Regions from separate parts of the Micromonospora sp. RTP1Z1 genome, predicted to be linked through region 2. Evidence: riboswitches for the same ligand, from Rfam matches in the RefSeq annotation. Region 2 holds a riboswitch; each other region holds the start of a gene.
The links. A riboswitch is a leader RNA that binds a small molecule or an ion and turns the genes downstream of it on or off. The one in region 2 is predicted to bind cyclic di-AMP.
Positions count from the first base shown of each region.

Region 1: linked by a shared signal. The riboswitch ahead of SLP03_RS11480 (hypothetical protein) and the one ahead of SLP03_RS12110 (NlpC/P60 family protein) in region 2 are both predicted to bind cyclic di-AMP.
Region 3: linked by a shared signal. The riboswitch ahead of SLP03_RS00425 (C39 family peptidase) and the one ahead of SLP03_RS12110 (NlpC/P60 family protein) in region 2 are both predicted to bind cyclic di-AMP.

Region 1 covers NZ_JAPFQV010000017.1:38,644-45,158, reverse strand. Annotated here, with positions in the region: gene SLP03_RS11500 (hypothetical protein) at 1-384, opposite strand, end outside; gene SLP03_RS11495 (hypothetical protein) at 564-998, opposite strand; gene SLP03_RS11490 (helix-turn-helix domain-containing protein) at 1,195-1,524, opposite strand; gene SLP03_RS11485 (carbonic anhydrase) at 1,753-2,424, shown strand; gene SLP03_RS11480 (hypothetical protein) at 2,503-3,525, opposite strand; cyclic di-AMP (ydaO/yuaA leader) riboswitch at 3,529-3,660, opposite strand; gene SLP03_RS11475 (YibE/F family protein) at 3,815-5,146, opposite strand; gene SLP03_RS11470 (metal-sensitive transcriptional regulator) at 5,265-5,564, opposite strand; gene SLP03_RS11465 (copper ion binding protein) at 5,677-5,886, shown strand; gene SLP03_RS11460 (hypothetical protein) at 5,922-6,515, shown strand, end outside.
Region 2 covers NZ_JAPFQV010000018.1:77,051-83,565, forward strand. Annotated here, with positions in the region: gene SLP03_RS12100 (C40 family peptidase) at 1-990, shown strand, start outside; gene SLP03_RS12105 (peptidoglycan recognition family protein) at 1,054-3,090, opposite strand; cyclic di-AMP (ydaO/yuaA leader) riboswitch at 3,325-3,460, shown strand; gene SLP03_RS12110 (NlpC/P60 family protein) at 3,522-4,508, shown strand; gene SLP03_RS12115 (hypothetical protein) at 4,906-5,172, shown strand; gene SLP03_RS12120 (IS30 family transposase) at 6,039-6,515, shown strand, end outside.
Region 3 covers NZ_JAPFQV010000001.1:85,932-92,446, reverse strand. Annotated here, with positions in the region: gene SLP03_RS00445 (bifunctional cytidylyltransferase/SDR family oxidoreductase) at 1-720, shown strand, start outside; gene SLP03_RS00440 (CDP-glycerol glycerophosphotransferase family protein) at 751-2,466, shown strand; gene SLP03_RS00435 (hypothetical protein) at 2,492-2,713, opposite strand; gene SLP03_RS00430 (alpha/beta fold hydrolase) at 2,723-3,244, opposite strand; gene SLP03_RS00425 (C39 family peptidase) at 3,359-4,183, opposite strand; cyclic di-AMP (ydaO/yuaA leader) riboswitch at 4,415-4,556, opposite strand; gene SLP03_RS00420 (hypothetical protein) at 4,845-5,633, opposite strand; gene SLP03_RS00415 (hypothetical protein) at 5,784-6,212, opposite strand; gene SLP03_RS00410 (acyltransferase) at 6,415-6,515, opposite strand, start outside.

The DNA.
Region 1 (6,515 bases), on a different contig from region 2:
CCGGGCGGTACGCGGCAGCGGCAGCGCGGCGGCGGCCGCCAACCGGCGGACGTCCTCCTCCGCCACCTCGTACGCCCGCCACGCCTCCTCGGCCTCCTCCTGGGCGGCCAGCCACCCGGCGCGTCGCCGCCCGGCGGTGGCCGCCGCGCCCTTCGCGGCCACCCCAACCTCCTGCGCGTAGCGGGCCCGTTCGCGAGCCTCCTCGGCCAGCTCGAAGCTGCTCGGCATCGCGGCCTCGCTGATCCGGTCGCCCAACACCGACCGGAAACGGTCCGGGCGCACGATCAGCGCGGCGACGGCGATCGTCGCCACGGCGAGCAGGGCCAGCCAGATCCCGGCGGCCTGGGGAACGTCCGGCAGGACGGTGGAGAAGACGGTCTGCATTACCAGCACCTCTGGTGGAACGGTTGGATCGGACGGTCGTGGCCCTGACGACGGGCGGAGGGTGTGCAAACGCGGCGCGACGGTGGCGCGGAACGATCCGCGGGACGTACCCGGTCGGGTCGGCGGGGTTCGCGGCGCGGCGGGGAATCGGCGGGCCCGCGCGGTGGCGGCCGGCCGGATCAGATGCGCGGGGGACCGCGCCGGCCGACGGCGTCCCGGCCGGGGTCGGCGCAGGCCGGGCCGGCCGCGGCGACCGGCCGGGTGGCGGACGTGCACCGGACCGACTCGGAGCGGGCCCCGGCCGGGCGCCCGCTCGGCGTGCCGGTCACCCGCTCGGCGGCGGTGACCCCGCTCAGGGCGACGGTGACCCGCTCGGCGGCGGAGCCGGGCCGCTGATCGGCGGACGCCAGGGCGACGGAAGCCGGGGAGACCCAGAACGCGGCCGGCCGACCGGACTCCCCAACCGGCCGGGGCAGCTCCGCGAAGGCGGGGCCGGCGGTCGTGCCGCCGAGCCCGACGACGAGCACCAGGGCCGTCACCGCCAGACGGGTCAGCTCCCGCAGGGTGCGCAGCGTCGCGGCCCAGAGGTGCGGGGCGAACGCTACGGGCAGCATCACCTCAACCTATCGGTCAGGTCCGTCTCATGCATCTCGACGATCTCCCGGTCGAGGTGACCCGTCCCACGGATGCGCTGACGTCCCCACCCTCACCCCAGGCCATCTCGTCCTCGGTCAGCCAGGTCAGCCGCTCGTCCGACTCTCCACATCGGGCTCGCCGCGCCCGTCGAGAACGCCGTTGCGGCGGCCGGGGTCAGGAGCCGGTGGCGGGTTCGGCGGCGAAGAGGGCGAGCAGGGCGCCGACCTGCTGGTCGGCCTCGGCTGGGTGTCGGAAGTGGCCGCTCGGGTTGACCGTGTACTCGTTGCGCCGCCCCACCCGGGTGCGGCTCAGGTAGCCGCCCGCCTCGAGGTCGGCCACGATGGCCTGTGCGGCCCGCTCGGTCACCCCCACCTCGTCGGCGACGTCGCGCAGCCGGGCGGTGGGGTTGCGCGCGATGGCCAGCAGCACGTGCCCGTGGTTGGTGAGAAACGTCCAGTTCCGGCTGCTCCCGTTCTGGCCTGCTGTCGTCGCCATGTGCGTCATCGTATGGCCCTTCGTTCGCGTTTCCGGCCCTGCCCTCGCCGGGGCGGCGTCGGGCCGTCCCGGCAGCGGTGGCGCGCCGGTCCCGTGGTCAAGTCTCGCTCAATGTATGAAATCCGTATCACGTAAATCTTGACGTATCTTTGGCTGCGTGTGACGGTTGGTGGCGAGGCGGCCTGCGCCGCCGGCCCGGCTGACCAGGTCGTTCCGCGCGAGGACGAGGTGAGGGAATTGACCCCGACCACTCCCGAGCAGGCGCTCGTCGAGCTGAACGCCGGAAACCGACGTTTCGTCACCGGCGTTCCGCGCCACCCCAACCAGGACGCCGGCCACCGCGCGGCGGTCGCCGACGGTCAGCACCCCTTCGCGGTGATCGTCGGCTGCTCCGACTCCCGCCTCGCCGCGGAGATCATCTTCGATCGCGGTCTGGGCGACCTCTTCGTGGTCCGGACCGCCGGCCACACGGTCGGTCCCGAGGTGCTCGGCAGCGTCGAGTACGCCGTTACGGTGCTCGGCACGCCGTTGGTGCTGGTGCTCGGGCACGACTCCTGCGGCGCAGTGCAGGCCGCCCGGGAGGCGGTCACCACCGGCCGGCTCCCCGCCGGGCACCTCGGCGCGTTGATCGACGCCGTGGTGCCCAGCCTGCGCCGGGCCGCGGCGCAGGGCGTAGAGGAGATCGACGGCATCGTGGACATCCACATCGCGCAGACCGTCGAGGCGCTGCTGGCCAATTCCGCCGTCCTGGCCAGCGAGGTGGCCGCCGGGCGGTGCGCGGTGGTCGGCATGTCGTACCAGCTCAGCGCCGGTCAGGTGCGGACGGTGACCACGGTCCCGGCGGGTGCGGTGACTCTGCCGCCGCCCGCGCAGCCCGGCCGCGCCGCGCGTGCCGCCGTCGGCGGCTGACCCCGACCACCCACGACAACGGCCGAAGGGCCGCCCCGCGGGTCGCGGGGCGGCCCCTCGGCCGGGGTACGTCGTCGGTCAGAGCAGCGACATGTGCACGTGGTCGGTGTGGTTGGAGGGCCCGCTGTAGGACTTCCAGCCGGTCGCCGGGAACCAGATCTGCCGGTTCCAGATCACGTAGTAGATGCCGAGCTGGTCCGCGTTGCGGATCAGGAAGGCGGCGACGTTGTTGCCGTACATCCGGGTGTCGTTGTTGTGCCAGGGGGCGAACCCGCTGTTCTGCAACGACCAGTCACAGGCCCGGCCCTTCGGGTGCTCCCACGGCCCGCCGGACCGGTAACAGCCGACGAAGCGGTTGAAGCCCGCCCGCTTGACCTCCTTGTACGCGTGCAGTGTGCGCGGCGTGATGCAGCCGGAGGTGGTGGGGTCGTTCTCGCTGCAGGACTCGGGCTTCCAGTCCCCGTCCGCGGTGCGACCGGGACCGATCCGGGCGACCGGTGAGGTGGCCGAGACCAGACCGCCAGTGAAGCCCTTCCCGCCGACCAGGGCGAGCGCCTTCTCCGTCTCGACCTTCTCCCGGGCCATCGCGTTCGTCAGCGTCTGCTGCGCGCGCACCTCGGCGTCGAGCGCCAGCTTGGCCTGCTCGGCGCGGGTCTTGATCGTGTTGACCTCGGCGAGTTTCTGCGCGTTGACCATGTTCAGCTCGTCGAGCGCGGCGGCCCGCCGGACGAACGAGTCCGGGGTGTTGCTCTCCAGCAGCATGGCGACCGCGCCGATCCGGCCGGTCCGGTACGACTGCGCCGCGATCTGGGTCACCTGTGGGCGCAGGGCGTCCAGTTGGCTCTGCGCCCCGCGTACCTCCGCGGCGCGCTGGAGCTGGCGTTGCTTCGACTTCGCCAGCTTGGTCTTCGCCTGGACGTAGTTGCGGTTGGCGGCCTCGATGGCGTCGGTGATGAGCGGCTTCTCGGCGTCCTCCTCGTGCCCCGAGGGGGTGGGAGGTGTCGTCGGCGCCGCGATCGCCGGGGCGGGGCCGACGACGATGGCGAACGCGGTGAGCACGGCCACCACGGGTGTCAACCAGCGGCGCAGAGGTGCCGTCACAGTGTTCCCTTCCATCGACCGCCGACCGAGTTAGCTGACGGGTTCGGGACGGAAGTGGCCCCTACCGCTCGCGCGGATTCACCCCATGTACCTGGTTCCCCGGCTCGCCGTGCGGCGATTGGGCGGCGGTACCGCAGGCGCCGCTGCGCGCCTTCGGCGGTGACCGGCAGCGAGGTTACCCGAGAGTGCTCCCGAGGATCTACGTCCGGAAGCCGACTAAAAGTGGTAATCCGGCGTGCCGCTCCGTGACCAGCATCGCGTTTGGCGCGGGCGGTCACGCTGCGCAGTTTCACCATGCGGTGTCCGTGCTCCTTTCCGGTCCGGCCCAGCCGTCGGGGGCGCCCGGTGCGGCGCCGGTGCGTCGTGCGCTGAGCGCCGCAAGCGCGGCGGCGGGTTCCGCGCGGGGACGGGACGCCGGCGCGGCGGACCCCGCCGCCGCGCCCCGACCGGCGGTGGTCACCAGGGCGGCCAGACCGGTGGTGAGGGGGACGGCGGCGATCAGCCCGATCGTGGCCACCGCGCTGCGGACGATCTCCTGCGCCATGAACTCGCTGGTGAGGATCTCGCTCACCGCTCGCGAGTCGGCGACGAGCAGGAGCAGCAACGGCAGCGAGGCGCCCGCGTACGCCAGCACGATGGTGTTGACCGTGGAGGCGATGTGCGCCCGGCCGACCCGGGTGGCCGCCCGGTACAGCTGCAACCGGGACAGCCCCGGGTTCGCGTGCGCCAGTTCGGTGACGGTGGCCGCCTGGGTGACCGTCACGTCGTCCAGCACGCCCAGCGAGCCGATGACGATGCCGGCCAGCAGCAGCCCGTGCAGGTCGACGTCGTGCTGGAACATCGACAGGGTGGTGGCGTCCTCGCTGCCGAACCCGGTCAGGTGGGTGGCCGCGGTGGCGAGCGTGCCGAGAATGCCGGTCAGCACCAGGCTGCCGAGGGTGCCGAGGACCGCCACCGAGGTCTGCGCGGTGATCCCGTGGGTCAGGTACAGCACCACGAACATGATCAGCGCCGAGCCGACGATCGCCACCAGCAGCGGCGGCTGGCCGGCGCCGATCCCCGGCAGCACGAAGCCGAGCAGGATCGCGAAGCTCGCGGCCAGGCCGCCCAGCGCGGCCAGCCCCCGCCAGCGGCCGAATGCGACGATGGCGACGGCGAAGAGCGCCGCCAGCCAGATCAGCGGCTTGCCCCGCTGGTGCTCGGCGATGTTGTAGCTCTTCGTGGCGGGATCGGCCGGATCCACCAACTCCACCAGGATGATCCGGTCGCCGACCTCGACCGTGGGCGCGCCGGGGCCGGCGGGGATCGGCGTCTCCACCTGGCGGCCGGCGTCCGGGCCCTGTTCGACCGCGACGCCGACCCTGCCGCAGGGCCCGGTCGAGCCGCCCGGGGTGCCCTCCGGCACCTCCGCCGCAGGCGGGCACGGCTCGGTCACCACCCGGCTCACCGTGCCGTGGTACCGCGGCACGTCCGCGGCCCGGTCCGGTGCCGGGGTGTCCCGGGGCCAGAGCACCAGGGCGGCGAGCACGGTGAGGACGAACAGCGGGACCACCGTCCCGACGAGGATCCGTCGTACCCGCGGCGGGGCGGACGGAGCGGGACCGCTGTGGTCGGCGCCCATGGTGTGTCTCCCAACGATGCTCACGGCGGAGTACGTGTCCCCGGGCCGGTCGGTTCACCGGACCGGCGGGGGGCGCCCGCGGCGCGGCGGTCGCCGCGGCCGTCGTCGGGAATGCTAGTCAGCCGCGCTTCATCAGCCGGCCGACGGCGGCCATCATCTCGCTGGCCATCTCGTCGGCCCGGCCCTCGGCGGCGCCCTCGTGCATGCAGTGCCGGGCGTGGCCGTCGAGCAGGCCGAGCGCCACCTTGTCGAGGGCGGCCTGGATGGCGGAGATCTGGGTGAGCACGTCGATGCAGTAGCGGTCGTCGTCGACCATCTTCTCGATGCCGCGGACCTGGCCCTCGATGCGGCGGAGCCGTGCGAGGAGCTGGTCCTTGCTGGCGGTGTAGCCCCGGGTCGGGGTCGTCGGTGCGGTCATGACGCCCAGGATAGCGTACCCCTCGGGGGTATGGTACGGTGCTGATCTGCTGATACCCCAAGGGGGTACCGGTAATGCGAGATAGCATGGGACCGGCGGAAGGGGAGTTGCGATGGTCACCACCACCTACCAGGTGCAGGGCATGACCTGCGGGCACTGCGTCAACTCGGTGAGCGCCGAGGTCGGCGCGATCCCGGGCGTCAGCGACGTCCAGGTCGACCTGGCCTCCGGCCGGGTCAGCGTCACCAGCGAGAGCCCGTTGGACACGGACACCGTCCGCGCCGCCATGGACGAGGCCGGCTACGACCTCGTCGGGGCGTGACGGGTCCGCGGACCCTAAGGAACCGAGGTATCACGATGAACACGGCGACGAAGCTGAGTGGCTTCGCCCTCGGCCTCGCGGCGGTGTTCGGCGCGGCGTACGGGGTCGGCCAGGTGGCCGGCCCTGACACCCCCGCCGTCGCGACCCGCCACGACGCCGCCAACGCCGGTCACGCCGACGGTGACCACGCGACCGGCGCCGCCCCCACCAGCCACCTGCCCGGCGGACTGCTCGTCTCCGACCGCGGCTACACGATGCAACCGGTCACCGAGCCCGCCGGGGAGTTCGCCTTCCGGATCACCGGCCCGGACGGCGCGCCGGTCACCCGCTACGACGTGGCGCACGACAAGCGGATGCACCTGATCGTCGCCCGCCGGGACCTCTCCGGCTTCCGGCACGTCCACCCGGAGCTGGCCGCCGACGGCACCTGGCGGGTCGCCTCGCCGCTCGCCGGCCCCGGCGTCTGGCGGGCGTTCGCCGACTTCACCCCGACCGGCGGGGAGCCGCTGACCCTAGGGGTCGACGTCACCGTCCCCGGCGCCCTTGAGGAGCGGCCGCTGCCGACGCCGGCCACCAGCGCCACCGTCGATGGCTACACCGTCACGCTCACCGGCACCCCGCAGCCCGGC
Region 2 (6,515 bases):
CGTCACGCCCGGAGTCAGCCGTCCGTCCGACCAGTCGGCGTTCGCCGGGTCGTACATCGTCTGCTCACCCTGGTCGCGGCCGTCGCGGTCGGCGCCGGACTCGTCGCCGCGCCGGCGCACGCCGCGCCTTCGGTGGACGAGATCGACGCGCAGATCGACAAGCAGTGGGAGCAGTTGGAGCCCACCATCGAGGGCTTCAACAAGATTCGCGCCCAGCTGAAGGTCAACCAGAAGAAGTCGGCGGACCTGCAGAAGAAGATGGCACCGCTGGAGCTCCAGTCCACGCTCGCCATGAACCGGGTCGGCGAACTGGCCTCCCGCTACTACATGCAGGGCCCGTCCCAGGAGGTCGGCGCCCTGCTCGTCGACGCCAAGCCCGGGACGCTCGCCGAGCAGCTCACCATCCTCGACCGGCTGGCCGCCCAGCAGCGCAAGCAGGTCGCCGGGGTGCTCGCCATCCGCGACAAGTACCAGGCGCAGAAGGCGAAGCTGGACGCGCTGATCATCACCCAGACCAAGCAGCAGAACGAAATGGCCGCGAAGAAGAAGCAGATCGACGCCGAGATCAAGCGGCTGACCGCGATGCTGCCGAAGACTTCGGTGCGGGTCGAGGGCTGCCCCGCCATCGACGGCGTGGTGAGCAACGCCGCGCGGACCGCGATCAAGACGGCCTGCGCCCAGGTCGGCGATCCGTACGTCTGGGGCGCGACCGGCCCGAACTCGTTCGACTGCTCGGGCCTCACCCAGTACGCCTACAAGGCGGCCGGGATCTACCTGACCCACTTCACCGGCGCGCAGTGGAACGAGGGCAGGGCGGTCTCCCGGTCCGACGCCCGCCCTGGTGACCTGGTCTTCTTCGGCTCCGACCTGCATCACGTCGGCCTCTACCTCGGCAACGGGCTGATGGTGCACGCACCCCGGACCGGCAAGCCGGTCCAGGTGAGCAAGGTCAGCACACAGCCGGTGGCCGGCTACCGCCGGGTCACCTGATCCGATCCGACGACGAAGGCCCCCGGTCGAGCTGACCGGGGGCCTTCCTCGTGCGTGCGGTGACTACCGCGGCGCGCCCACCGCGGCCGGCAGGATCAGCACGTCGTCCAGGTTGGCGAACATCACCCGGTGGCCGAACTGGATCTGCACGTACCGGTTCTCACCCCGGACCACGGTCCGGTCACCGGGGGCGGAGCCGTCGAAGGAGACCGCCCGGTAGTACTCGCCCGGCAGGACGCCGCCGAGCGCGTACCGCTGGCCCGCCGGGAAGGTGTACTGCAGCGGCGAGATGGTCTGGTACGGGATGGTGGCCGGGTAGGCGGCCTGCTCGGGGTAGGCGCGGCCGTACACCGGGATGGTGGTCCTGCCCGGCTTGGGCGTCACCACGAAGCCCTGCGCCCACTTGGCGGTGGGTGCCGAGGCCGGGTTGAGGAACCAGGCCTTCTGGCCGAGGTACCAGATCGCGGTCCAGTCACCCTGGACGTCGGCGAGGGCGTACGTCTGACCGGCCGAGGCGCGGGCGCCGTGGTCGGAGATGTACATGGTGTCCGGCGTGCCGTTCGGCCGCAGCCCGCGGTCGTTGACCAGCGGGGCGGTGTCGCTCGGCGCGGTGTGCAGGACGACCGAGGAGGAGCCGCGCAGCGGGCAGGGCGCGGCCGGCGGGGTGGGCTTCGGGACGCCCGGCGGCTGCTGGTTGCAGCCGACGAAGGCCGGCTGGTTGGTGGCGTAGTCCGGGTCGATGGTGACCAGGCCGGTGTGCGGCGTGCCGGTCGAGTGGAACGGTGCCTTCATCAGGTCGAAGTAATGCGACCAGTCCCAGTACGGGCCCGGGTCCCAGTGCATCCCGGCCACGGTCCCGGCGGTGGTGCCGGGGACGTTGTCGTGGCCGAGGATGTGCTGCCGGTCCAGCGGGATCTGGAACCGCAGCGCCAGGTGCCGGACCAGCTTGGCCGAGGTCCGGTACATCGCCTCGGTGTACCAGGTGCCGTGGCCGGCGAAGCCCTCGTGCTCGATGCCGATGGACTTGGCGTTGACGTACCAGTTGCCGGCGTGCCAGCCGACGTCCTTCGCCTTGATGTGCTGGGCCACGTAGCCGTCGACCGAGCGCAGCGTGTAGTGCCAGCCCAGGTAGGTCTTGGTCTGCACCAGCTTCACGCTGGGGCCGAAGTAGCCCTCGGTGTCGTGGATGACGATGTACTCGATCTTCTGCTGGGCCGGCCGGTCGCCGAGGTCGTGGTTGCCGTAGTCGCCCGGCTTCGGGCCGTACTGCTCGTACGGCGCGGGGATCCACTCGCAGGCGAGGCGGACCGGGCATTCCAGGCCGTCCGGCCGCTCGGCGCGGCGCAGCCCGAGCCGGTGCAGCCCGGACTCGTCGGGGGTCACCTCGCGGGCGGCGAGGGTGACCCGCTGGCCGTCGTCGGTGGTCCGGCTGGCGCCGACGCGGATCTGGTCGTACACCTCGTCGGCGAAGGCGGCGGCGGCATCCTCGGTGTCCGCGCCGGAGTACCGGGCCACCGCGCCGTACCAGGCCGCCGGGTCGCTGCCGGCGCCGACCGGCGCGGCCAGTTCCTTCTGGTACGACGCGAGCAGCGCCGCCCCGCCGCGGATGTTGGCGGTGGCGTCGGTGCGCAGCGTCTCCTCGGCTACGCCGGTGAGCGCGGCGGCGGCGTCGAGGGTCTGCAGGGACGCCGACGGCAGCAGGTCCCCGGTCGGCTCGGCCGCCGCGGCGGTGTCGACGACCAGAGGCCGGGACTCGTCGCCCCGGGGGTCCTCGTTCTCGTCGACGTGTGCGCTGGACGGCGTGGCGGCGACCTGTTCGGCGTCGGTCAGGTGCATCGGGCCGTAGCCGCCGCTGGTGCTGGGCTGGCCGGGATGGGTGTCCCAGCGGGACTCCAGGTACGACACGCCGAGCAGGACGTTCTCCGGCACGCCGTACTCGGCCGCGGCGGCGGCGTACTGCTGCTGGCGGTCGATGGGTTCGTCCGGTCCGGCGGTGAGGGGCTGCGCGGCGACCGGTCCGGCGGTGAGGAGGGCGGTGGCCGCCGCGATGGCGGCGGCGAGCAGGATCCGGCCGCGCGGCGGCACGGGTGAGAGGTGCATGGAACCTCCAGGTCAGGTGGGGGTAACTGCGTGCTCACCCTCGCCCCGGACATGGCTCCGGGTCAATACTTACCTGTCAATGATGTTGGATGAAAGTTTTCTTCAGCGGTTCCCCGCCCGTTCCGGGCATCGGGTACGGAGTGTCACGGCGTCGCGGGTTGCGGATCGATAACGGAGATCTCTACTCTGGTCAATCGTCGACCGGTGTGTGCATCGTCCAACCCGGGTGGTGACGGTCCGACACCGCCGAGTCGCCTCCGGGTGAGCCGGGGACCCAGGTATCTGGGGTGAATCCGCAGCACTGCGGTAGGGCGGCTCCCTTCCCGTCCGAACCCGTCAGCTAACCCGGTAGGCGGTCAGCGAAGAAGGAGAACGAAAGCCCGGTGGCATACCATGCCCCGCGGCCACCGTCGGTCCGGTCGACAGACCGGATGACGGCTCCGCCGCGTCCACGCTGGTCCCGCTTCACCACCGCCCTCGCCGCCCTGGCCGGCACCGCCGTCATCCTGACCGGCGGCGCCACGGCGGCCCATGCAGAACCGTCGGTCACCGAGATCGAGCGCCAGATCGACCAGGACTGGAACAAGCTCGAACCGATCATCGAGCAGCACAACGCCACCCGTCAGGACCTCGCCGTCAAGCGCAAGCAGGCGGACGCCCTGGCCAAGCAGATCGCCCCGTTGCAGCTCCAGGTCGACCTCGCCATGGGCCAGGTCGGCGGCCTCGCCGTCAACGCGTACAAGGGCGAAAGCATGTCGACGGTGAACGCGCTGCTGGGCAGCCGCTCGCCGGGCGACGTGGTCGCCAGCCTCGAACTGCTCGACCGCTTCGCCCACCGCCAGCAGCAGCAGGTGCGCAACGTCGTCGAACTCCGCGACGAGCTGGCCGCCAAGAAGAAGCCGTTGGACCAAATGGTCGCCCAGCTCACTCGGACCGAGGCCCAGCTCGCGGCGAAGAAAACGCAGATCAACGCCGAGATCGCCAAGCTGGACAAGCTCCGGCTCAAGGTCTACGGCAGCGGTGGCGGCGGCCCGCTGCGGCCCGCGCCCTGCCCGTCCGGCTATCCGGGCGGCCCCGCCGGGGTCGCGGTCAAGTTCGCCTGCGCCCAGATCGGCAAGATCTACGTCTGGGGCGCCGCCGGCCCGGACCACTACGACTGCTCCGGCCTGACCATGGCCGCCTGGGGCAAGGCCGGCGTCTCGCTGCCGCACAACGCCCGGCAGCAGCACGACGTCACCCGCCGGGTGAGCCGGAGCGAACTGCGCCCCGGTGACCTGGTCTTCTACTACAGCGACCTGCACCACGTCGGCATGTACGTCGGCGGCGGCTGGGTGGTGCACGCCTCCCAGTCCGGCAAGCCGATCACGATGAAACGCGTCGACGACGGCCAGATCAACAGCTACGGCCGACCGGGCTGATCCGCCGGAAGGGGCTCCCACGCGGCGGGGGCCCCTTCCGCCGTCAACGGGTCGGCCAGGTGCGCCAGAGATGCCATGCGGGCTTGGCTGTCACTGGTGGCGGTGGTCATCGTGCCTGTCACCTGCGGCGGGGGTGGTGAGGCGTGGGGGACATCGGTGGCCGGTCGCGAACCTGTGACGGCCTGGAGACGGCCTGGCGGTCGCGGAAACCGAACGCCAGGCCTGCTCCGCTGACCGCACTCGAAGCGCACTGTCAGCTTGGGAATTGTCGATGTCTGCCTGGCTACTGGCGTGACGGCCTGGTCTCGGCGGTCTCTCGTGGCCTCGGCTGGCCCGTGCTGTCCTCGCCCAATGGCACGCTAATGGCATGCCGGGCAGGACAAGTCATGATCTGTAGATGCTTGTTGCAGCGGGAGCCGAAGCGCAGCCGATGGAACTGGCGCTCTTCGCGCTGTTGGTCATCGTCCTTGGCCTCATCTCGGTTGGCCAGGGCTACGTGTATCGGCGGCGTCGGTCCCGAGGCAAGGATCCCCTCCTCCCTGCCTGGGCTCCGGGCGGCTGGTGGCCTCGCCATCCAACGGCAACTCTGCGCGCCGGCTGGGCAACGGCTGCGGTCGGCATCGCTCTGCTACTTCTCGCGGTGTACCGGCAGTTCTCGGCGTAGCTGGAGCTTGGACCCGGGAGCGCCAGTTTGGAAGGACGAAGATCACCGCGCCGAGATGCCCGAAACGCCTGCTGGCGGCAGGGGAGTGGGCCACGACTCACGCCCGCTCGTGCCCGTCCGGGACACCGACTACTGGCACGTGGCTGGCATGCCGCGACCGCCTGATCCGTAGCCTCGGCGGTGCTGTCCCAGTCGGTCCGGACCGGCGCTTGGCCCCTGGCACAGAGCCTGCTGGCGTCCTCGCCCGTGCGTCACAGTCCGAGGCCGTTGCTGTCAATCGCTGCTGTCAAGGCGGCCCGCCCTTGCCTCGACCTGGTTGCCAACCAGGCCCCCCGGGTAGAGGCAGATCTATGGACCCCCGGGACTTGTTCCAAGTGCTGTTGGGCATCGGCGGCCTGGCCCTAGCCGGCTACGGTCTTCGTCTACTACTGACGCGCCGCATGTCGCCTTTTGCCCAAAGGAGGTGGAGACGCCCGGTCGATGCAGGGATGTGGTTTCTCTGCGGTGGGCTCTCCTTCTTGTTACTCGCAGTGGGGTATCTCGGCCGACTCAGCGGCGCGTTCGGCCCCGCAACAGCGTGGACGCTGGCGGCCGTGGCGGTCGTGTTCCTCGCACTCGGCCTCCTCAGGTACCGGCCACGTGATAGCAGACGTGGCGAATCCCCGGACGTGACGTAGCCAGGCTCCAACGGCACCGCCAGTTTGGAAGAGCGTCCTCAGCCGACCGTGATGCCCGAAACGCCTGCAGCTGGTGGCCGCTCCAGTTGCGCCTAGTGTCCGCTCGTGCCGGCAGGTTCAGCCGGTCGTAGCATTTGATCTTGCCGGTTGGGTGGGGCAGGATGTGCCGCCGTGCGTGCAATGTTGACCTTGGCTGATCGGGAAGAGATATCCCGTGGCTTGGCCGAAGGCTTGGAGTACAAGCAGATCGGTGTGCTGATCGGCCGGGATCCGTCGGTGGTGTCGCGGGAGGTTGCCCGGCACGGCGGCCGGGCCGGGTACCGGGCCGCGGCGGCCGACGCGGCGGCGACGGTTGTCCGGTGTAGGCCGAAGACGTGGGCGGTCGAGCGGGCCCCGGGCCTGCGGGAGGTGGTACGCGAGCGTCTGCGGCTGGGTTGGTCGCCGGCGTCGATCGCGGGTCGGCTGGCGTTCGACTACCCCGACGATCAGGCTTACCGGGTGTCTCACGAGGCGATCTACCAGTGGGTGTACGCCCAGCCGGTGTCCACTCTGGCTCGGGAGTTGATCCGGCTACGCACCGGCCGCACCGCCCGTCGTGGCGGGTCTCGCCCCCAGCCTGCGCCGCGGATCCGTGAACCCCGCTACCTCGACGAACGCCCCGCCGAG
Region 3 (6,515 bases), on a different contig from region 2:
ACCGAGGAGCTGACCGGCCGGACCATCGTGGTCTTCGGCGGCAGCTACGGCATCGGCCACGACCTCACCGAGCTGGCCCGGAGCTACGGCGCCCAGGTCTTCCCGTTCAGCCGCTCCACCACCGGCACCCACGTGGAACGGGCCGAGGACGTGGCGGCCGCGCTGAAGACCGCCTTCGACGCCACCGGCCGGATCGACCACGTGGTGGTCACCGCCGGCATCCTGGAGAAGGGCGCCCTCGCCGAGATGGACGAGGAGACGATGGACCGCCTCCTGCACGTCAACTTCGTCGGCCCGGTCACCATCGCCCGGCAGTCGCTGCCGTACCTCCAGCAGACCAAGGGTCAGCTGCTGCTCTACACGTCCAGCTCGTACACCCGGGGCCGGGCCCGGTACGCGCTCTACTCGGCCACCAAGGCCGCGCTGGTCAACCTGACCCAGGCGCTCGCCGACGAGTGGGCGGAGTTCGGCGTACGGGTCAACTGCGTCAACCCGGAGCGGACCGCGACCCCGATGCGGACGAAGGCGTTCGGCGAGGAGCCGGAGCACACCCTGCTCACCTCCGAGGCGGTCGCCCAGGCGTCGCTGGACGTGCTGATCTCCGACCTGACCGGCCAGGTCATCGACGTCCGCCGGGCGCCCGGCGAGCAGGTCGCGGCGGTGCCCGCCCAGCCGGGTGCGCACCCGTCCGAGCAGCTTCCCGCCGACGTCGACGCCTGACCCACCGCAACCAGCGAACGGACGACCGACATGCGTGGTGACCTGGTCCGGAAACTGCTCGCCCGGGTGCTGACCACCGGGCTGGCGGTGCTGGCGTTCCTCGTCGTGGCGCTCACCGGGGCGACCGGGTGGGGGCTGGCGATCGCGGTGGCCGCGCTCGCCGCCGCCGCGGTGGAACGCCGGATCCGGCCGGGTGCCGACGGCGTCGCCGAGTCGGTGCTGGTCGCCGCGGGCATCCTGGTCGGGTACGCCCGCCGGCTCGACGACGGCTTCGACCCGGCGCTGGCCGCCACCGCGCTGGTCCTGCTCGGCCTGGTCCTGCTGGTCGGGCCACTGCGCACCGCGGGCGCCCTGGAGATCCGCGCCGCCAACCTGCCGGTGCGCACCTGGACGCCGCTGGTCGCGGAGCGGCTCGGCGACGCGCTGCTGGCGCTGCTCGGGCTCGTCGCGGTCGGCGCCGGTCTCGCCCTGCCCGCGTGGGTGCCGCTGGTGGCCGCCCTGCTGGTCGGGGCCGGCTGCGCGGCGGTCGGCCTGGACCTGGCCCGGCGGCGGTTCCGGCCGCCGGCCGGTGGTGGGCCGGTGGGCCGGGCGCTGCGCCGCCACCAGCCCGAGTTCGTGCTCTACTTCTCCGCCCCGCCCGGGTCGGAGTACCAGGTCACCATGTGGCTGCCCTACCTGGAACGGATCGGCCGGCCGTTCCTGGTGGTGTTGCGCGAGCCGGAGTTCCTGCCGACCATCGCCGCCGCCACCCGCGCCCCGGTGGTGTTCTGCCCGACGCTGAAGACGCTGGACGAGGCGCTGGTGCCGAGCCTGCGGGCGGCGTTCTACGTCAACCACGGCGCGAAGAACAGCCACTGCGTCCGCTTCTCCCAGCTCACCCACGTGCAGCTGCACCACGGCGACAGCGACAAGGCCCCCAGCGCCAACCCGGTCTCGGCGATCTTCGACCGGATCTTCGTGGCCGGGCCGGCGGCGATCGACCGGTACGCCCGGGCCGGCGTGGAGATCCCCGCGGAGAAGTTCGTCGTGGTCGGCCGCCCCCAGGTGGAGGCGATCGAGGTACGCCGGGAGCCGGCGCGCGGCGTGGCCGCCGCGACGGTCCTCTACACCCCGACCTGGACCGGGCACCACGCCGACGCGAACTACTGCTCCCTGCCGGTGGCCGAGACGGTGATCCGTCGGCTGCTCGACCGAGGTGCCACGGTGATCCTGCGGACCCACCCGTACACCGCGCAGAACCCGACCTCGGCCCGGCAGTTGGCCCGGCTGACGGAACTGCTCGCCGCCGACCGGGCGAAGACCGGCCGGGCGCACCTGTGGGGCGCGGCGGCCGCCCGCGAGCTGACCCTGACCGAGTGCGTCAACCGCTCCGACGCGCTGGTCTCGGACGTCTCCGGGGTCATCTCCGACTACCTCTACTCCGGCAAGCCGTACGCGGTGACCGACATGGGCGTCGACGGCGAGCACTTCGTCGAGCGGTTCCCGCTGGCCGGTTCCGGTTACGTGCTGCGCCGCGACATGTCCAACGTGGACGAGGTGCTGACCCGACTGCTCGACACCGACCCGAAGGCGGGGGACCGCTGGGCCACCCGGAGTCGCTACCTGGGCGATTTCCCGGCCGACTCGTACGCGGAGGCATTCCTCGACGCCGCCCGCCGGCAGCTCGAACCGGACTGGAACCTGCCGGCGCCCCGGGCCGCGGACGCCGTCGCCCAGGACGAGTCGTCCCTGTCCGCCACGCCCTGACCGGCACCCCGCCGGGAGGCGGGCGTCAGCGGAACGGGTCGAGGAGGGCGAGGACGGCCTCCGGGTCCTCGATGTGGGCGTTGTGCCCGACGCCGGGCAAGGTGGCCACCGGGACGCCGAACTCCTTGAGCTGAGCGTCGGTCACCATCGGGTCCTGCTCGCCCCGGGCCAGCAGCACCGGCACGTCCGTCGCCGTGAGCAGGGCCGGCAGCGGCGGCTCCCCCACCCCGAACGCGGCCGGATCCATCGCCAGCCGTCAACGGCCGTCCTCCCGGCGCAGCCCGGCGTCGACCACCGGGTGGTCCGGGGCGAAGAGGCCGGCGAGGCCGGAGACGCGCAGGTAGCGGCGGGCGGCCTCGTCCCGGCTGGCGAACCAGGTCACCGGCCGCTCGGCCAGTTCCCGGGCCTTGTCCAGCTCGGCGGGAGACCAGACCGCCTTCACGCCGAGCCCGACCACCGCGTCGACGGGCAGGCCGAGGTGCCGCGCGGCCAGCGCCAACGCCACCACCCCGCCGAGCGAGTGCCCGAGCACCACGAGCCGGTCCCGCGGCCCCAGCCGGTCCGCGACCGGTCCCAGACCCTCCACCACCCGGCGGGCCAGTGCCGCGAAGGTGTAGGCCGGCAGCGGCGGCGACCACCCGTGCCCGGCCAGGTCGGGGGCGAGCCAACGCCCCGCCCACCGGCGCTCCAGCAGCGGCGCCCAGGGCAGCCACACCTCGCCGGTGGCGCCGAGGCCGTGCAGCAGCAACAGCTGGCGGATACCCGTCTCGTCGCCCATACGGCGCAGTGTGCCACCGCTCGGACACGACGCGCGAGAGCCGACGGCGGGCCGGTCCGTCGGGCATACGACGTCGGGCTCGTGCGCGGGGGCCCGACGGGTGGAGCGGGTGGATCAGGCGGAGTAGCCGCGGGTGGCCATCCAGTTCGCCAGGTCGATGGTGCTGACCCAGTACCCCGGCAGCGACGGGTTCGCCGAGTCGGCGATCCGCACGGTCCGACCGTCGTTCTTGTAGCCGACCACGGCGATGTAGTGGCCGCCCGGGAAGGAGTGCCAGCCGCCGTCGGTGTCGGTGGCGTCGCCCGCGATGTTGGCGACGACGCCCCGCCCGTCGGTGATCGCCTTCACCACGTCGGCCTGGAGCTCGTCCATCTGGGCCGGGGTGGCCGCACCCGGGATCATGTGCGTCCGGTACGGGTTGCCCTTGACCATCTGGTTGAGCCCGCGGGTGGTGTCCTCGGCGGAGTTGGTGCCGTTCTCGGTGGCGCCGAGCGGGGCGACCATCGCGTCCTGGGTGGTCTCGACGCCGCTCGCGCTGAGCGCGTTCCGGACCGCGGCCGGGCCGCAGTTCCAGTAGGCGGTCTGCGCCTCGTAGGTGTAGTCCAGGACCTTCGTCGACGGCGGCTTCGGCGCGGCCTTGCGGGTCAGGTCCGGGTCCGGCTTGGCCGAGGTCGCCTTCGCCGACGGCTTGGGGCTGGGCGAGGTCGACGGGGAGGCGGCGATCCGCTGCTGGTTACGGGTGGCCACCTCGCCGAGGCGCGGGGCCAGCTCGGCGACGGCGACGGTGGTGGTCTGCTCGCGGACGGGCGCGTCGTCGGTGTTGGCGAGCAGGGCGCCGGTGCCGGAGGCCAGCACGAGCGCGGCGGCGGAGCCGGCGACGATCTGGTACGGGCGCTCGGTGGCGAGACGCCGCAGCTGCCGCTTCAGGTGATGCTTCACGTTGGTCCTCCACGGGGGGCGGGAGCGGCACACGCCAGCCCGACGCGCGGAGGAACTCACGCGCGACGACGGATCGTGGGCGGGCTGGGCCGCTGGGTAGGGGGCGCGCCCGGTCAACCGGGCGGCAGGGCGGATGCCGGGATCGGCTCGCCGGTCAGGCGAGCGACGGCACCGCGGCGCCGTGGAGGCGGGGGGACGAGCGGGGAATGGGATCGGGTTGCACGAGGAAGAAACTCCTTCCGACACCGCCTACCGGGTTAGCTGACGGATTCGGGCGGGAAGATCGCCCTACCGCGGGCCGAGGCTCGCGGATTCACCCCGGACGTGCACTGGGTCCCCGGTTCGTAAGATCACGATTGAGCGGGTCGGCGCGGCGTCGCCTCTTGCGATCGAAAACCGCACCGGACGCGACGAGACTACCGATGGGTAGCCGCCCTGCCAAGCCGTCCCACCTGCTTAAACCTCGGTCATCGTTACTCTGACCGGAACAGCACGTCACTGACGTCACTCAATGGGACGAGCAGTTATCACGGAACCGTCGGGCGACAATCGGACATCGGGTCGCGAGCGACCCGGAATTGCGGGGGTCGGTGGCCCGAGCTGCTCCGGATGACCGTTTCCCGGATCGGGTGACCCGGCTCACCGAATTTGAGGTCACGATTCAGCCAACCCGCGCCGGCCGCCAACGCGCCGGGCCGGTCGGGGCGGTGCCGGCCACCACCGGGGTGCGGGTCTGGGTCACCGCCTCCGAGCGGCGTACCGGGGCCGGGCCGGGGCGCAGCGCCGCCGCGGCGGCGTACGCCTCGGCGGTGAGGGCGCGGGCCGCCTCGGCCGCCAGCTCGGCGTCCCGCCAGGCCCGTTGCTCCCGCTCGGCCGCCGTGCGGTAGCCGGCCAGCCGGCCGTCGCGTACCGCCCGGGCGAGGACGATCTCCTGCTCCGCCGGGTGCCGGCGCGGGTCCCACCCGTGCCGGTCCGCGAGGACATCGGCGAGCTGCCGCGCCGACAGCTCACCCCGCCAGTGCGCCACCATCGCGGCGTGGTGCAGCCATCGCTCCCGGGCGGCGTACTCGGCCGGGGTCCGCGGGGTACGCGGCGCGGGCAGCGCGGCGGCGCCGGCGAACCGACGGGCGGCGCTCTCCGCCTCGTCGTACGCCCGCCAGGCCCGGTCGACCTCGCCCTGGGCCCGCAGCCACTGTTCCCGCCGTCGACGCGCGGTCTGCGCGGCGCCGGCGGCGGCGACCGCCACCTCGTCGGCGTACCGGCGCAGGTCGGCGAGGCGGGCCGCCTCCTCGACGGCCGGGTCGGGAACCGGCTCGGCGTCGGACGTGGCCTCCCGCTCCGGACGGGCGACCAGCGCGGCGAGCAGGGCCAGGGGGAGCAGGAGCAGGGCCGACCAGATGGCGGCGGCCTGCGGAACCTCGATCAGGAACTGGTAGAGAACGGTTCGCATGGTCGGCACCTCACGGGAGCGATGTGGCGGAGGGGTCCGCACGCCCCGGCGCGGCGGGGCGCGACCGGAACGGGCGCCACCGGGCCGCCGACGGGCGGGTGCGGGGGTGAGGTTCGTGGAGAGCGGCTGCGGGCGCGGCCCGCCGTTCGATCAGCGCGCCGGCGGGGCCCGCGAGCCGAGGGCCGCCGGGGTGAGGCCGACCGGGGCGCGCTCCCCGGAGACCGGGACCACCGCGGTACGCGGCGCCGCCGGCGGGGAGGCGATGCCGACCGGCAGGGCCGGCTGGCCGGTCCCGGTAACGAGGTCGAGGGCCGCCGAGCCGGTCAGGGCCGGGCCGGCGGCGTCGGACTCGGAAGCGGCACGGGCCCCGACGAGGGCCGGCGGGGTCGTGGACCAGGAGGATCCCGGTACGGCGAAGGTGACATCGGCGACCGGGGCTCCGTGAGCGGCAGCGGCCGCGCCGACGGGCAGGGCGGCGGCGCCGAGCGAGCAGGCGACGGCGACGGCGAGCCTGGCCAGCATGCGGGCGGTCCAGCGCGCCACCCACCACAGGGGACAGGTGAGTGCGACCGGAAGCACGGTGCCACGTTACCGCCGACGCCGCCGCGCCGCATCGCCGCCGGGCGGGTCGCCACGAGCCGGATCGGGGCGGCGACCCGGGTGGACACGGCGCGGCGACGCATCCACGTCAGCAGCGCCGCAACGCCGGACGCTCCCACCTCGGCGAGGTGGCGACGATCATCGCCCGCCCCCGGACCGGCGGCCGGAGAGCGCGCGCCGCTCAGGCCGGGTCGCGCCGCCCGGCGTACTCGATCGGCCTGGCCTGCCGGTCGGCCGCCCAGGCGGGTCCCACCTGGGTCGGCACGACGCCGGCCGGGACGG